DNA from 2 places in the Paenibacillus sp. FSL W8-1187 genome. Region 2 is predicted to be linked to the other one. Evidence: riboswitches for the same ligand, from Rfam matches in the RefSeq annotation. Region 2 holds a riboswitch; the other holds the start of a gene.
The links. A riboswitch is a leader RNA that binds a small molecule or an ion and turns the genes downstream of it on or off. The one in region 2 is predicted to bind FMN.

Region 1 (6,568 bases), 430 kb from region 2:
TCGAGATGGCGCTCGACGCCGGCATCGGCTGCTTCGTCGCCGACAACTTCTCGGAGCTGCAGCTGCTGAACGCCATCGCCGGCGCCAAAGGCCGCAAGGCGAACATCCTGCTGCGCATCACGCCGGGCGTCGAGGCGCATACGCATGACTATATCTCGACCGGCCAGCAGGACTCCAAGTTCGGCTTCGACCTGGCCGGCGGCGCCGCCTTCGAGGCGGTGCGGCAATCGCTGAGCCTCGATCATCTCGTCCTGCTCGGCGTCCACTCCCATATCGGCTCCCAGATCTTCGAGGTCGAGGGCTTCCGGATGGCGGCCGCCAAGGTGGCGGAGTTCGCCGTCAACGTCAAGGCCGAGCTCGGTCAGACGTTCCGCGTCATCAACCTGGGCGGAGGCTTCGGCATCCGCTACACGTCCGAGGACAGCCCGCTTCCGGTACGCGACTACATCGGCGCGATTACGGACGCGATCCGCTCGAACTTCACGGCGGCCGGCTATCCGCTGCCGGAGATTTGGGTCGAGCCGGGCCGCAGCATCGTCGGCGACGCCGGCACGACGCTGTATACGGTCGGCACGAGCAAGGACATCCCCGGCGTCCGCAAGTACATCGCCGTCGACGGCGGCATGACGGACAACCCGCGTCCGGCGCTGTACGAGTCCAAGTACGAGGCGGTGCTGGCGAACCGCGCCGCCGAGCCGGCCGCCGAGACGGTATCGGTCGCAGGCAAATGCTGCGAGAGCGGCGACATGCTGATCTGGGACCTGGAGCTGCCGAAGGCCGAGACGGGCGATCTGCTCGCCGTTTTCTGCACCGGCGCGTACAACTATGCGATGGCGTCCAACTACAACCGCATCCGCCGTCCGGCGGTCGTGCTGGTCAAGGACGGCAAGGCCGACGTCGCCGTGAAGCGCGAGTCGCTGGAGGACATCTCCCGCAACGACGTGCTGCCGGAGCGTCTGCGCAAGGCTGAAGTTCAGCCGTAAGCCGCTGCCGGCGAGCCTCCTTCGGGAGGCTCGCTTTGCGTTCGGGACCGGCGCTGGTGTATGATAAGAGGCGTACATAGCTTTTATTTTGGAAGGCAGGAGTGATGACAAGTGGCAAAACAAGCGAAAATCACGCTCGAAAACGGCGGCGAGGTCGTTCTGGACCTGTTCGACAAGGACGCTCCGAATACGGTCGCGAACTTTGAAAAGCTGGCGAACGAAGGCTTCTATAACGGACTTACGTTCCATCGCGTCATCCCGGGCTTCGTCGCTCAGGGCGGCTGCCCGAACGGCACCGGCACCGGCGGTCCCGGCTATACGATCGACTGCGAGATCAACCCGAACAAGCATGAGCGCGGCTCGCTCGCGATGGCTCATGCCGGACGCAATACCGGCGGCAGCCAGTTCTACATCTGCTACCAGCCGCAGCCGCATCTGGACGGCCAGCACACCGTCTTCGGCAAGATTTCCAAAGGCATGGAATACATCGACGCGTTCAAAGGCCGCGACAAGATGGCCAAAGTCGAAGTCGTCGAAGTCTGACTTCCTCGCGCGGAAGGCTCTCGTCCGAGAGCCTTTTTGTCGTTTAATCCCGACTCGTCCGCTTGCTTTTTAGCGTGCAGGCAAGTAAGATGAGTCATGCAAGCAATTGAATTCAAGCGAACCTTCGGGGCTGGGTGAAATTCCCGGGCCGGCGGTGATCCGTACCTGGCGCGTCTTCGGCATATGCCGCGGCTCGCCGGGGACGGTCAGTCCGTGACCCGCATGACCGCTTCTGCGCTTCCCTCGACCGAGGGCGCGTCGAGCGCATGCGGCTGACCTGGTGAAACTCCGGGACCGACAGTATAGTCTGGATGGGAGAAGGCTCGCTGCAAGACAGGCATGCATGAAGGCAGCTCCTCCATCATTGGAGGAGTCTGTTCAAGTCCGCCGCCCAGACATCGAGATCGGTTCCGCGCTGCCGCCCGGAGTCTGTCTTCCGATTCGATCCGGGACGGCGGTCTGTTCCCGCATTTCCAGGACGGCTTTTTTGGCTATCCGGTCGATCGGGCTCCTGCTCCTGCCGCGCGGCGACGTTTCCGACATTCCATCACCCCCGAAGGGCGCTCCAGGCGTCAATCGGGGGTGTTTTTGCATTGCGGGAAACGATCGATGATCGATATTACATGGAGCTCGCGCTCGGCATGGCGGCCAAAACGGCCGGCCAGACCGGCATCAATCCGGCCGTCGGCTGCGTCATCGTCAAGGATGGCCGCATCGTCGGCCTCGGCGCCCATCTCAAGCGGGGCGAAGGGCATGCCGAGCCGCACGCGCTGGCGATGGCGGGAGACGAAGCCCGGGGAGCGACGGCCTACGTCACGCTGGAGCCGTGCAGCCATTATGGCCGTACGCCGCCCTGCAGCGATCGGCTGATCGCGGCCGGAATCGCCCGCGTCGTCGTCGCGGAGCTCGACCCGAATCCGCTCGTCGCGGGCAGTGGCATGGCCAAGCTGCAGGCGGCGGGAATCGAGACGAAAACGGGCGTCATGGAAGCGGAGGCCAGGCGGCGGAGCGAGCCGTTCCGCAAGTTCATCACGACCCGGCTGCCCTATGTCACGCTCAAGACAGCCTCCACGCTGGACGGCCGCATCGCCGCGGCGAGCGGGGACAGCCGCTGGGTGACGGGGCCGGAGGCGCGCGAGGCCGTGCATGCGATGCGGCATCGCCATATGGGCATCCTCGTCGGCATCGGCACGGTGCTGGCGGACGACCCGAGCTTGACGACGCGGCTGTCCGTGCCGGGCCTGCATCCGGCGAGAATTGTCGCCGACTCGAGCTTGCGGCTGCCGCTGGACGCGAAGCTCGTGCAGGACGGAGCCGCGCCGACGATCGTCCTGACGTCGGAAGCCGCAGACGAAGGCCGAGCGGCCGCGCTGAGGGCGGCCGGCGTCGAGGTCATCCGCTGCGGCAGCGGCAGCTCGGTCGATCTGCGCGAGGCGATGAGACGGCTCGGCGAGCTGGAGCTCGGCTCGATCCTGCTCGAGGGCGGCGGAAGGCTGAACGGCTCGATGCTGGAGGCGGGGCTGGTCGATCGGATCTGCCTGTTCCTCGCGCCCAAGATCATCGGCGGCGAGGACGCGCCGTCGTCGTTCCGGTTCGCCGGCTTCGAGCGGATGGCCGACGCGATCGAGCTGGACGACGTCGAGGTGGAGCGCTATGGACGCGATATATGCATCAGCGGCAAGCCAGCCGCCAAGGGAGGGATCGGCTGACATGTTCACCGGATTGATCGAAGAGATCGGAGAGCTGCGCGGCGCGGCGCGAAAAGGAGAGGCGATGGTGCTCCGCATCGGCGCCGCCAAAGTGCTGGAGGGCGTCCGGCTCGGGGACAGCATCGCCGTCAACGGCGTCTGTCTGACCGTGACTGGATGCGGGCCCGACAGCTTCGAGGCCGACGTCATGCCGGAGACGTACCGGCATACGAATCTGGGCGGGCTGCCGGCGGGCAGCCCGCTCAACCTGGAGCGGGCGATGCGCGCGGACGGCCGCTTCGGCGGGCATATCGTCCAGGGCCATGTGGACGGCATCGGGCGGATCGTCGAGCGCAGGGCGTACGCCAACGCGGTGCTGTTCACGATCCGGCCCGCGGACGAAGGGCTGCGCCGCTACATCATTCCGCGCGGTTCAATTGCCGTGGACGGCATCAGCCTGACTGTGACGGAGGCGGGCGAGGACGCCTTTTCGGTGTCGATCATCCCGCATACGCTCGCCGAAACCGTGCTGCAGAGCAAGCAGGCGGGAGCGACCGTCAATCTGGAATGCGACGTGCTCGGCAAATATGTCGACCATCTGCTGCGGTTCGGCGGCAGAGGGGACGCCGCAGCCGCCGGCAGGCCGGGAGGCGCGGCCGGCGGCCCGCTGACGGCCGCTTTCCTGGCGGAGAACGGATTCGCATGAGCCAAGGCAACGAAGGAGGAGCAAGCATGGAACGATTACACCATCAAGACGGGGCGGCGCCATTCGATGCGATCGAGGATGCGGTGCAGGATCTGCTGGCCGGCAAGCCGGTCATCGTCGTCGACGACGAGGATCGCGAGAACGAGGGCGATCTGATCGCGCTCGCCGATACGATCTCGCCGGCCGTCATCAACTTCATGATTACCGAGGCGCGCGGGCTCGTCTGCGTGCCGATCGAGGCGGAGCGGGCGCGAGAGCTCGACCTGCCGCCGATGGTCGTCCGCAATACGGACTACCACGGCACCGCGTTCACCGTCTCCGTCGACCATGTGAGCACGACGACCGGCATCTCCGCACATGAGCGCGCCGAGACGGTGCGGGCGCTCGTCGACGGCGCGGCCCGCGCGGACGATTTCCGCCGCCCGGGCCATATATTCCCGCTGATCGCCAAGGACGGCGGCGTGCTGCGGCGCGCCGGCCATACGGAAGCGGCGATCGATCTGGCCAAGCTGTGCGGCGCCAAGCCCGGCGCGGTCATCTGCGAGATCATCCGCGAGGACGGCACGATGGCGCGGCTGCCGGACCTGGCGGACTTCAAGCGCAAGCATGATCTCAAGCTGATTACGATCCAGTCGCTGATCGAGCATCGGCGCCGCCGCGAGCAGCTGGTGCAGCGGGTCGTCGAGGTAAACATGCCGACCGACTTCGGCGTCTTCCGCGCGGTCGCCTACACGAACGAGGTGGACGACAAGGAGCATGTCGCGTTCGTCAAAGGACAGATCGATCCGGAGCAGCCGACGCTCGTGCGGGTGCATTCCGAATGCCTTACCGGCGACGTGTTCCACTCCCGCCGCTGCGACTGCGGTCCGCAGCTGGCGGCGGCGCTGCGCCAGATCGAGGAGGCGGGCAGCGGCGTGCTGCTCTACATGCGTCAGGAAGGGCGCGGCATCGGCCTCATCAACAAGCTCAAAGCCTATCAGCTTCAGGAGCAGGGGCTCGACACGGTCGAGGCGAACCTGAAGCTCGGCTTCGGGCCCGACCTGCGGGAGTACGGCATCGGCGCGCAGATCCTGCGCGATCTCGGCGTCCGCCGGATGCGGCTCATGACGAACAATCCGCGCAAGATCCGCGGCCTCGAGGGGTACGGACTGAGCGTGGCCGAGCGGGTGCCGATCCAGATGGAGCGCAACGAGAGCAACACGAATTACTTGAACACGAAAAAAACGAAGCTTGGCCATCTGTTGGAGTTTGAAATTTAAGCCGAATAAATTAGAATAGAAGGATGGGTTTGAAAACATGACGAAATATTACGAAGGACATCTGGTATCGCAAGGGCTGAAATACGGCGTCGTCGTCGGCCGCTTCAACGAATTCATCACCGGCAAGCTGCTGAGCGGCGCGCTCGACGCGTTCAAGCGCCATGGCGCGGGCGAGGACGAGGTGGAGGTCGCGTGGGTGCCGGGAGCGTTCGAGATTCCGCTGATCGCGCAAAAGATGGCGGAGAGCGGCAAGTACGATGCCGTCATCACCCTCGGCGCCGTCATCCGGGGCTCCACCCCGCATTTCGACTATGTATGCAGCGAGGTCGCCAAGGGCGTCGCCGCGATCAATCTGAAAACCGGCGTGCCGACGATCTTCGGCGTGCTGACGACGGATTCGATCGAGCAGGCGGTGGAGCGCGCGGGGACGAAGGCCGGCAACAAAGGCTGGGAAGCCGCTGCCGCCGCGATCGAGATGGCGAATCTGACGCGGGCGATTCAAGGCTGAGCCTGGCCTGAGGCGAGACAGCGGCCTTTAGCTTCGCGATACCGGCGGACAGGAAGAGGTGGAGCGGCATGAGCCTATTGTACAAACTGGAAGCATTCGAAGGGCCGCTGGATCTGCTGCTTCACTTGCTGGACAGGGAAGAGATCGACATCTACGACATTCCGATCAGCCGGATCGCGGATCAGTACATGGACTACCTGCATGCGATGCAGGAGTTCGAGCTGGACGTGACGAGCGAGTTCCTCGTGATGGCCGCGACGCTGCTGGCGATCAAGAGCGGGCAGCTGCTGCCCCGCCCTCCCGTCATGGACGAGTACGAGGACGCCTGGGACGACGAAGGCATGCTCGATCCCCGCGACGAGCTCGTGCAGAAGCTGGTGGAATACCGCCGCTACAAGCAGATCGCCGAGCATCTGCGCGACCGCGAGATGGCGCGCAGCCTCGTCTACAGCAAGGAGCCCGAGGACCTGACGACGTACATGAAGGAGGACGACACCCATCCGCTGGAAGGGCTCGACCTCGGCGACATCATGGCGGCGTTCCGGCGGGCGCTCCGCAAGGCGGCCAGGCGGACGCATGTCGCCCGCATCCATCGGGACGAGATATCCGTCAAGGACCGCATCCGCGACATCTCGGAGCTGCTGCGCGAGCATGAGACCGCGCTGTTCTCCCGGCTCGTAGGCGAAGCGGTGGAGCGCCACGAGATCGTCGTGACGTTCCTCGCGATCCTCGAGCTGATGAAGATGAAGCAGGTCCGCGTCTTCCAGAACAGTCTGTTCGATGATATCGTCATCCATTGGAGAGGGGAAGCGTCGGATCGTGATGGTTCAGCAGCTGAAATCGATTATTGAGGGATTATTGTTCATGGCTGGCGACGAGGG
Region 2 (6,568 bases):
CTGTCGCTCGTCGTCGTCTGGGAGCTGCCGTGGCCGCCCGCCGATCCGGTCTACAACGCCCGGCGGTCGGAAGCGCAGGATGCTTTCGCCGAGGTGGAGAAGCCGTTCATGCAGCTGCGGCTGCGTCAAGGATTCGGGCGGCTCATCCGGACGCGCGAGGATCGCGGCGAGATCGTCGTGCTGTCGGACCGGCTGGACGAGCCGGCGGTGCGGCAGGCGGTGCTGGAGCTCGTGCCGGAGGGCACGCTTCAAGATGAGGAGGGAAGCTGATGGAGCTGGAGCTATTGGAAATTAGCGAATATACGGTCGAGAAGCTGAAGGATCCGTTCGGCATTCTGAGCGGCGACCGCTACGAGTTCACGCTGCTGATCGAGGTCGACGAGGAGGACGAGCTGTACCGCCCGGCGGGCCTGTACGTGCGCGTCGTCTACGCGCTCGCGTCTGGCGGGGAAGGCCGCGTCGTCTCGCATGAGATCCGCGAGCGCGGCACCGACCAGCTGCTGGACTTCGGGCTGGAGGAGGACGAGCTGGCGGAAGCGGCGGCGTTCTGCGCCGCCCATGCGGGCGAAGCCGACAACGTCTGAGCAAAGGGGAGGCGGATGACATGCAGCCATTCACGGCAAGCGTCGTCCAAGTCGTGAAAGCCATTCCCGAAGGACGGCTCATGACGTACGGCGCGGTGGCGGCGGCAGCCGGCCAGCCGCGCGCGGCGCGCCAAGTCGTGCGCGTGCTGCACAGCATGGGCGAGTCCCAAGGCTTGCCTTGGCATCGGGTCATGAACGCGGCGCGGCGCATCAGCCTGCCCGGCGACGGAGGCGAGCTGCAGCTGGCGCTGCTGGCGGCGGAGGGCACGGAGCCCGGACTGGACGGCTGCTTCGACGAAGCGCGGTTCATGCGTGCGGACGAAGCCTGAGCATCGACAGGATAGGACGTAAAAAGGGCGGCAGCCCGGATCCGCCTCAGAGGGGAGGATTCGGGCTGCCGCCCTTTTTGATCTGGCAGCGTTGCCGGGGGCTGAAGGCTGAAGTCAGCCCGCAGGAGCGGCGGGCTGAGCGGAGCGCGAGGCGCTGCGGCTCAGCAGCACGAGCACGGTCCAGATGACCACGAAGCCGGCGACTTGGCCGGCGGTGAGCGCCTGGTCGAAGACGAGCCAGTTGATGAGCACGCCGACGGCAGGGAACGCCAGCTCCGCGAGCGTGGCGAGCGAGGCTTTGGTGCCGGACAGCCCTTTGTAATAGAGCAGCATGCTCAGCAAGCCCGGGATGAACGCCTGGAACAGCAGGTTCACGAGCAGCAGCGCCGCCGCACCCCCTGCGCCGAGCGTCTGCCAGCCGTCGCCGGCGACGAGGACGAGCAGGCCGAGCAGCGGGATGGCGAGCAGGAAGCGCAGCGCCGTCACGAAGTGGAAGCCCATGCCCTTGGTGAGCAGGTACTTGCCCATGACGGTGGATCCGCCCCACAGCGCCGCCGCCCCGATGGAGAGCAGGCAGCCGAGGGTAGCGAGGTCATGCAGGCCGAGCGCCGGGGAGCCGAAGCCGAACGTCAGCAGGTAGGTGCCGGCCAGCGCCAGCAGCAGGAACCAGCCGAAGCGGCGCGGCAGCGCTTCGCGCAGCACGATCCGCGCGAGCAGGATCGCGAACAGCGGCTGCAGCTTCTGCAGCAGCAGGACGGCGTTGAAGTTGCCGTAGCTGAACGCCGCGGTGAACATGACGGTGGCGATCGCCGAGCCTCCCCAGGAGATGAACAGCATCGCGCCGACGATGCCGAGCGTGAGCTTGCCGGCGAGCTGATGACGGTAATGGATCAGGACCGGAACGGAATAGACGGCCAGCAGCAGATGCTCGAGAAAGACGATCTGCGCGGACGTGAAATGCTGGAGCAGCAGGATGCGGAACAGCGGATCGACTCCCCAGAGCGTCGCTCCGAGCGCGACATACCAGATGCCGCGCCCGCAGGAGAGCAGTCCGCCGCGGTCCGCCTGCAGCGGACTCGATGCGGCAGCGGTCGTACCCAATTCAAAAACCCCCATGAAACGGAATTTGAATTGAACCTCGTTAGAAGCAGCATGCCCCCGCCTGAAGGATCAGGACGGGGGCATGAAGAACCCGCCTGCCGCCAAAAATGGCGCCAAGCAGGGTTTCACCTTCTCTCATCCGGACTATACCGTCGGCCTTGGACTCGCACCAAGTCAGTCCCGCCGCCGCATGAAGCGGCAGCGGGAGTCGCGGGCTTCGGCGCCAAGCTGGCGCCGTCACCGCCGGTAGGGAATTTCACCCTGCCCCGAAGGTTCAGATTCAGTTAGACCGAATTGTAGCACAATCCGGCAGCGCTCGACAAGAAAAGTTCATGGTTCGCCGAAGCCAAAGAGCGGACGAGCGGGTATAATGGGAAAGGATAGGGAACATGCCAAGGAGGCTAATGACGTTGAAGAAATTCGGACTGATCCTATTGGCTGCGCTGCTGCTCGTCGCGGCGGGCTGCTCCTCGCGCAGCGGCGGCGTGGATGAATCCGCCGTGGAGACGCATATCGCGAGCGAGCCGGCGGCTGTCGCCGGCTCGCCGCTCCAGCTGACGGCGGAGATCGAGGGCATCGAGTCCCTCCTGCAGGAGGACGATCTCAAGATCGACTTCGACATCCGCGAGGAGACGGAGCAGGAGCTCCCGGTGCTGCTCACCTCGACGAAGAAGTCGGACAAGGAATATGAGGTGGAGCATACGTTTCCGGAGCCGGGCAAGTATGTGATCTACATCCACATCTATGCCGGAGACGACATCCACATCATCAAGCGCAACGAGTTCCAGGTCGGCTGACCGGCCGCTCGGAGCGCCGCCTGCGCGCTGCAGGCATGAAAAGCGATACGGGACGAAGCGGAGCAGTTCTCCGTTCGTCCCGTATTTGCTTTGCAGCGGATGCAGGGATGGATATAATAGGAAACCGAGAGATCAAGCAGGAGCGGACGGGGGATGGACATGAAGGTCGTATGGATCGAGGATGAGCGGGAGCTGCTGGAGGAAGGAGCCCGCTTCCTGCGGCAGGAAGGCTGGGAGGTCGAGGGAGCGGCTTCGGCGGAGGAGGCGGAAGCGCTCATCGAGCGCGGCAGGCCGGACCTGCTGCTCGTCGATTGGATGCTCGAAGGCGGGCGGACGGGACTGGATCTGTGCCGGCTCAACGACCGCAGCTGGCAGCTGCCGCTGCTCATGGTGACGGCCAGAGGCGATGAGTTCGACCGCGTGCTTGCGCTGGAGCTCGGAGCGGACGATTTCATTCAGAAGCCGTTCAGCCTGCGCGAGCTGCATGCTCGCATGAAGGCGGTGCTGAGGCGCGCAGGCCGAACGGCGACGGCGTCCGGCGCGGACGTCCAGGAGCCAGGCGGCGAAGGAGAGGTGCTGGAGCGCGGCGAGCTGACGATTCGGCCGCTGTCGCATGAGGCGGAGCTCGAAGGCCGGGCGCTTGAGCTGACCCGGACCGAGTTCGCGCTGCTGCTGCGGCTCGCCTCGCGGCCGGGCCGGGTATTCACGAGGACGCATCTGCTGGAGGAGGCGCTCGGCGACGCGTTCGCCGGTTATGAGCGCACGATCGACAGCCATATCCGCAACCTGCGGCGCAAGCTCGGCGACGATCCGGCCGATCCGCGCTTCGTGCTGACCGTGTACGGGGTCGGCTACAAGTTCAATCCCGATGCGGGAGCCGGCCGATGATGGACGCGCAGCGGATTCAGCGGATCGCCGCCGCCGCGGCCTTGCCGATCGGCGGCGGGGCGGCCGCCGCGCTGCTCGCGGCGCTGCTGCCGGCCGGTCCCGTGGCGGGAGACTCGTCCTGGGCGGCGCTGGGGCGCTGCCTGCCGCCGGCTGCGCTTACGGCGCTGCTGATCGCCGCAGCCATGCGGCTGGAGCGTCGCCGCTGGCGGCGGCGCCTGGCGGCATGGAGCCGGGTCGCCGAGCGCTTGGCGGATGAGCCGGATCGGGATGGAGGCGACGCGGCGGCAGACAGAGGGCGAGCGCCAGCCGCGCGGACGGATGCTGAGACTGAGGCTGGGCAGGCGGCTGCGGCGCGCCTCCATGTCCCCCGCGAGGGCGCGGCGACCGAGGCTGCGCTGCCATCGGACGAGACAGGCGGGTCCGGCGAGCGGGCGGGGTCCGCGCGCGCGGACGCGGCCGAGGAGCGGCAGCTGGAGCAGGCGCTGGGGCGGGCCGACGCGCTCATCCGGCAGCTGCGCACGACGCGCCGGCTCATGGTCGCGGAGGTCGCGCATGAGCTGCGCACGCCGCTCTCCGTCATCCGCGCCTCGCTCGACAACGCCTTGTACGAGCAGCGCCCGCTGCCGCCCGAGCGGCTGGCTGCTCTGTCGGAGCAAGCCGCCGCGATGAGCCGGCTCGTGCAGGATCTGCAGGATCTGAGCCTGGCCGAGAGCGGCCGCCTGCAGCTGGAGAAGAATTGGTTCGAGCCGGCCGCCGTCGCGGCGGCGGCGATGGAGCTGCTGCAGCCGGATGCCGACGATCGGGGCATCGGGCTCGTCGCCGAGCTGGACGGCAAGCTGCTGCTGTACGGGGACGGGAAGCGGTTCTCGCAGCTGCTGCTCAACCTGCTCGGCAACGCGATCCGCCATGCCCGCAGCCGCGTGACGGTGAGCGCTTCGGCGAGCGGAGCGGAGCTTGTGCTGCGCGTGCGCGACGACGGCTGGGGCTTCGAGCCCGAAGAGGCGGGGCAGCTGTTCCACCGGTATTACCGCAAGCCGACCTATGCGGACGGAAGTCCGGCGCCGCGCGGCATCGGCCTCGGGCTGGCTGTCGTCAAGGGCATCGCCGAGGCGCATGACGGCTCGGTGCAGGTGGAGAGCCGCGTCGGCGGCGGCGCCGAATTCACGGTGCGCTTGCCGCTGTTCCGCGAATGAGCGTCGGATCGTTCGCGCCCGTCGTTCGCGCCCGCATTTCCGCGAATAGGCCGACAGTCCGTCCGCTCTGCACAGGTTCTGCACATCGTTTCGGCGAGGACTGCATCCCGGCCTGGTACGGTAGAGGCATCCCCGAAGCGCGGGGAGGAAAAGGAGATTGCAGCCGATGCTGAGAGCGACAGAACTGAATAAGACGTATGGAACGGGAGTCGAGGCGACAAAAGCGCTCCGCGAGGTCGGCCTGACGCTGGACAAGGGGGAGATGGCGGCGGTGACCGGGCCGTCCGGCTGCGGCAAGTCGACGCTGCTGCATGTGCTTGCCGGCCTGGAGCCGGTCGACGGCGGGGAGATCTGGATCGGAGACGAGGCGGTCCACCGGCGGCGCGAAAGCGAGCTGGCGGCGCTGCGGCTGAAGCGCATGGGCTTCGTGTTCCAAGCGTATCATCTCGTGCCGGTGCTGAGCGCGGAGGAGAACGTGCAGCTGCCGCTGCTCGCCGGCGGCATGTCGCGCCGCGAGGCGGAGCGGCAGGCGCTTGAGGCGCTCGACCTGGTCGGCCTCGCCGCCAAGCGCCGCGCTCGGCCGTCGGCTCTGTCCGGCGGCCAGAGCCAGCGCGTGGCGATCGCCCGCGCCGTCGCCGGGCGGCCGGACATCCTGTTCGCCGACGAGCCGACCGGCGCGCTCGATTCCGATGCCGCCGATCAGGTGATCGGTCTGCTGGAGCTGATGAACCGCCAGTACGGCATGACGCTGCTGCTCGTCACGCATGACGACCGGCTGGCGCAGCGGCTGCCGCGGCAGATCCGCATGTTCAACGGGCGGATCGTCGAGGACCGCGGAGGCTCGTCATGCTGACCCGCGGCATTTCGTGGGCGATGGGCTCGCGCTATTTGCGCCGGCAGGGGCGGCAGACGGCGCTCGCCGTGCTGGCCGGAGCGATCGGCGCGATGCTGCTGGCGATGTCGTTGTTTCATTACGGCTCTGTCCGCGAAAGCGGCGACCGCTGGCTGAGCCGCCACTTCGGGCCGATCGACTGGGAGCTCGTCCCTGCCGGCCAGGAGGCCGGCTTCACGGCGGAGAGGGCTCGGGAGGTCGCGGCGGAGGGCAACGGCGAAGGGCCGTTTCCGTACCGCTATCTTCCCGCCGCGTCGGCGACGGTGATGCTGTACGCTTCGCCGGAGCCCGACGCGGAGGCGGCCATGCTGCAGCAGGCGCTCGCGATCGGCTTCGAGGCGCCGGCGGCCGCTGCGTTCGAGCCGGGCTCGCGGCTGTGGGACGAGCCGCTGCGGCCGGGCGAGGCGCTGCTCGACGCGGATGCGGCGGAGACGCTCGGACTGCAGGCCGGCGACATCGTTTATGCCGGCGCTCCGGACGGCGCCCGCGTCGGCTTCAAGCTGCGCGATGCGCCGCCTCCGTCCGGCTTGTCCGGCTACCGGGGCGACGGGGCGCGGCATAACGCGACGCTCGCGCTCCATCCGGACGACGCGCGGCGGCTGGCCGCGCTGCCGGAGGGCAGCTGGTCGGCGATTCTCGCTTCGCGGATGAATCCGGCCGATTCGGTGCTCGGCATGAGCTTTTCGTCGAAGCAGGAGGGCTGGTACGAGACTCGCTTCGTCAAGCGGAAAGCGGAGGACATGACGCGCAGCAATCTCGTCATCCTGATCGGCGTCATCAGCCT

Region 1: another riboswitch for FMN. It lies ahead of ribD (bifunctional diaminohydroxyphosphoribosylaminopyrimidine deaminase/5-amino-6-(5-phosphoribosylamino)uracil reductase RibD); the one in region 2 lies ahead of NYE40_RS12530 (DMT family transporter).

Annotation. Positions count from the first base shown of each region.
Region 1 is NZ_CP150181.1:2,469,659-2,476,226, forward strand. Features, by position in the region: gene lysA (diaminopimelate decarboxylase) at 1-983, shown strand, start outside; gene NYE40_RS10575 (peptidylprolyl isomerase) at 1,095-1,526, shown strand; FMN riboswitch at 1,643-1,853, shown strand; gene ribD (bifunctional diaminohydroxyphosphoribosylaminopyrimidine deaminase/5-amino-6-(5-phosphoribosylamino)uracil reductase RibD) at 2,120-3,235, shown strand; gene ribE (riboflavin synthase) at 3,237-3,920, shown strand; gene NYE40_RS10590 (bifunctional 3,4-dihydroxy-2-butanone-4-phosphate synthase/GTP cyclohydrolase II) at 3,947-5,179, shown strand; gene ribE (6,7-dimethyl-8-ribityllumazine synthase) at 5,217-5,687, shown strand; gene NYE40_RS10600 (segregation/condensation protein A) at 5,756-6,538, shown strand; gene scpB (SMC-Scp complex subunit ScpB) at 6,507-6,568, shown strand, end outside.
Region 2 is NZ_CP150181.1:2,896,566-2,903,133, reverse strand. Features, by position in the region: gene NYE40_RS12545 (ATP-dependent DNA helicase) at 1-270, shown strand, start outside; gene NYE40_RS12540 (DUF6509 family protein) at 270-584, shown strand; gene NYE40_RS12535 (MGMT family protein) at 605-913, shown strand; gene NYE40_RS12530 (DMT family transporter) at 1,028-1,984, opposite strand; FMN riboswitch at 2,138-2,292, opposite strand; gene NYE40_RS12525 (hypothetical protein) at 2,425-2,811, shown strand; gene NYE40_RS12520 (response regulator transcription factor) at 2,965-3,699, shown strand; gene NYE40_RS12515 (HAMP domain-containing sensor histidine kinase) at 3,696-4,892, shown strand; gene NYE40_RS12510 (ABC transporter ATP-binding protein) at 5,059-5,745, shown strand; gene NYE40_RS12505 (FtsX-like permease family protein) at 5,739-6,568, shown strand, end outside.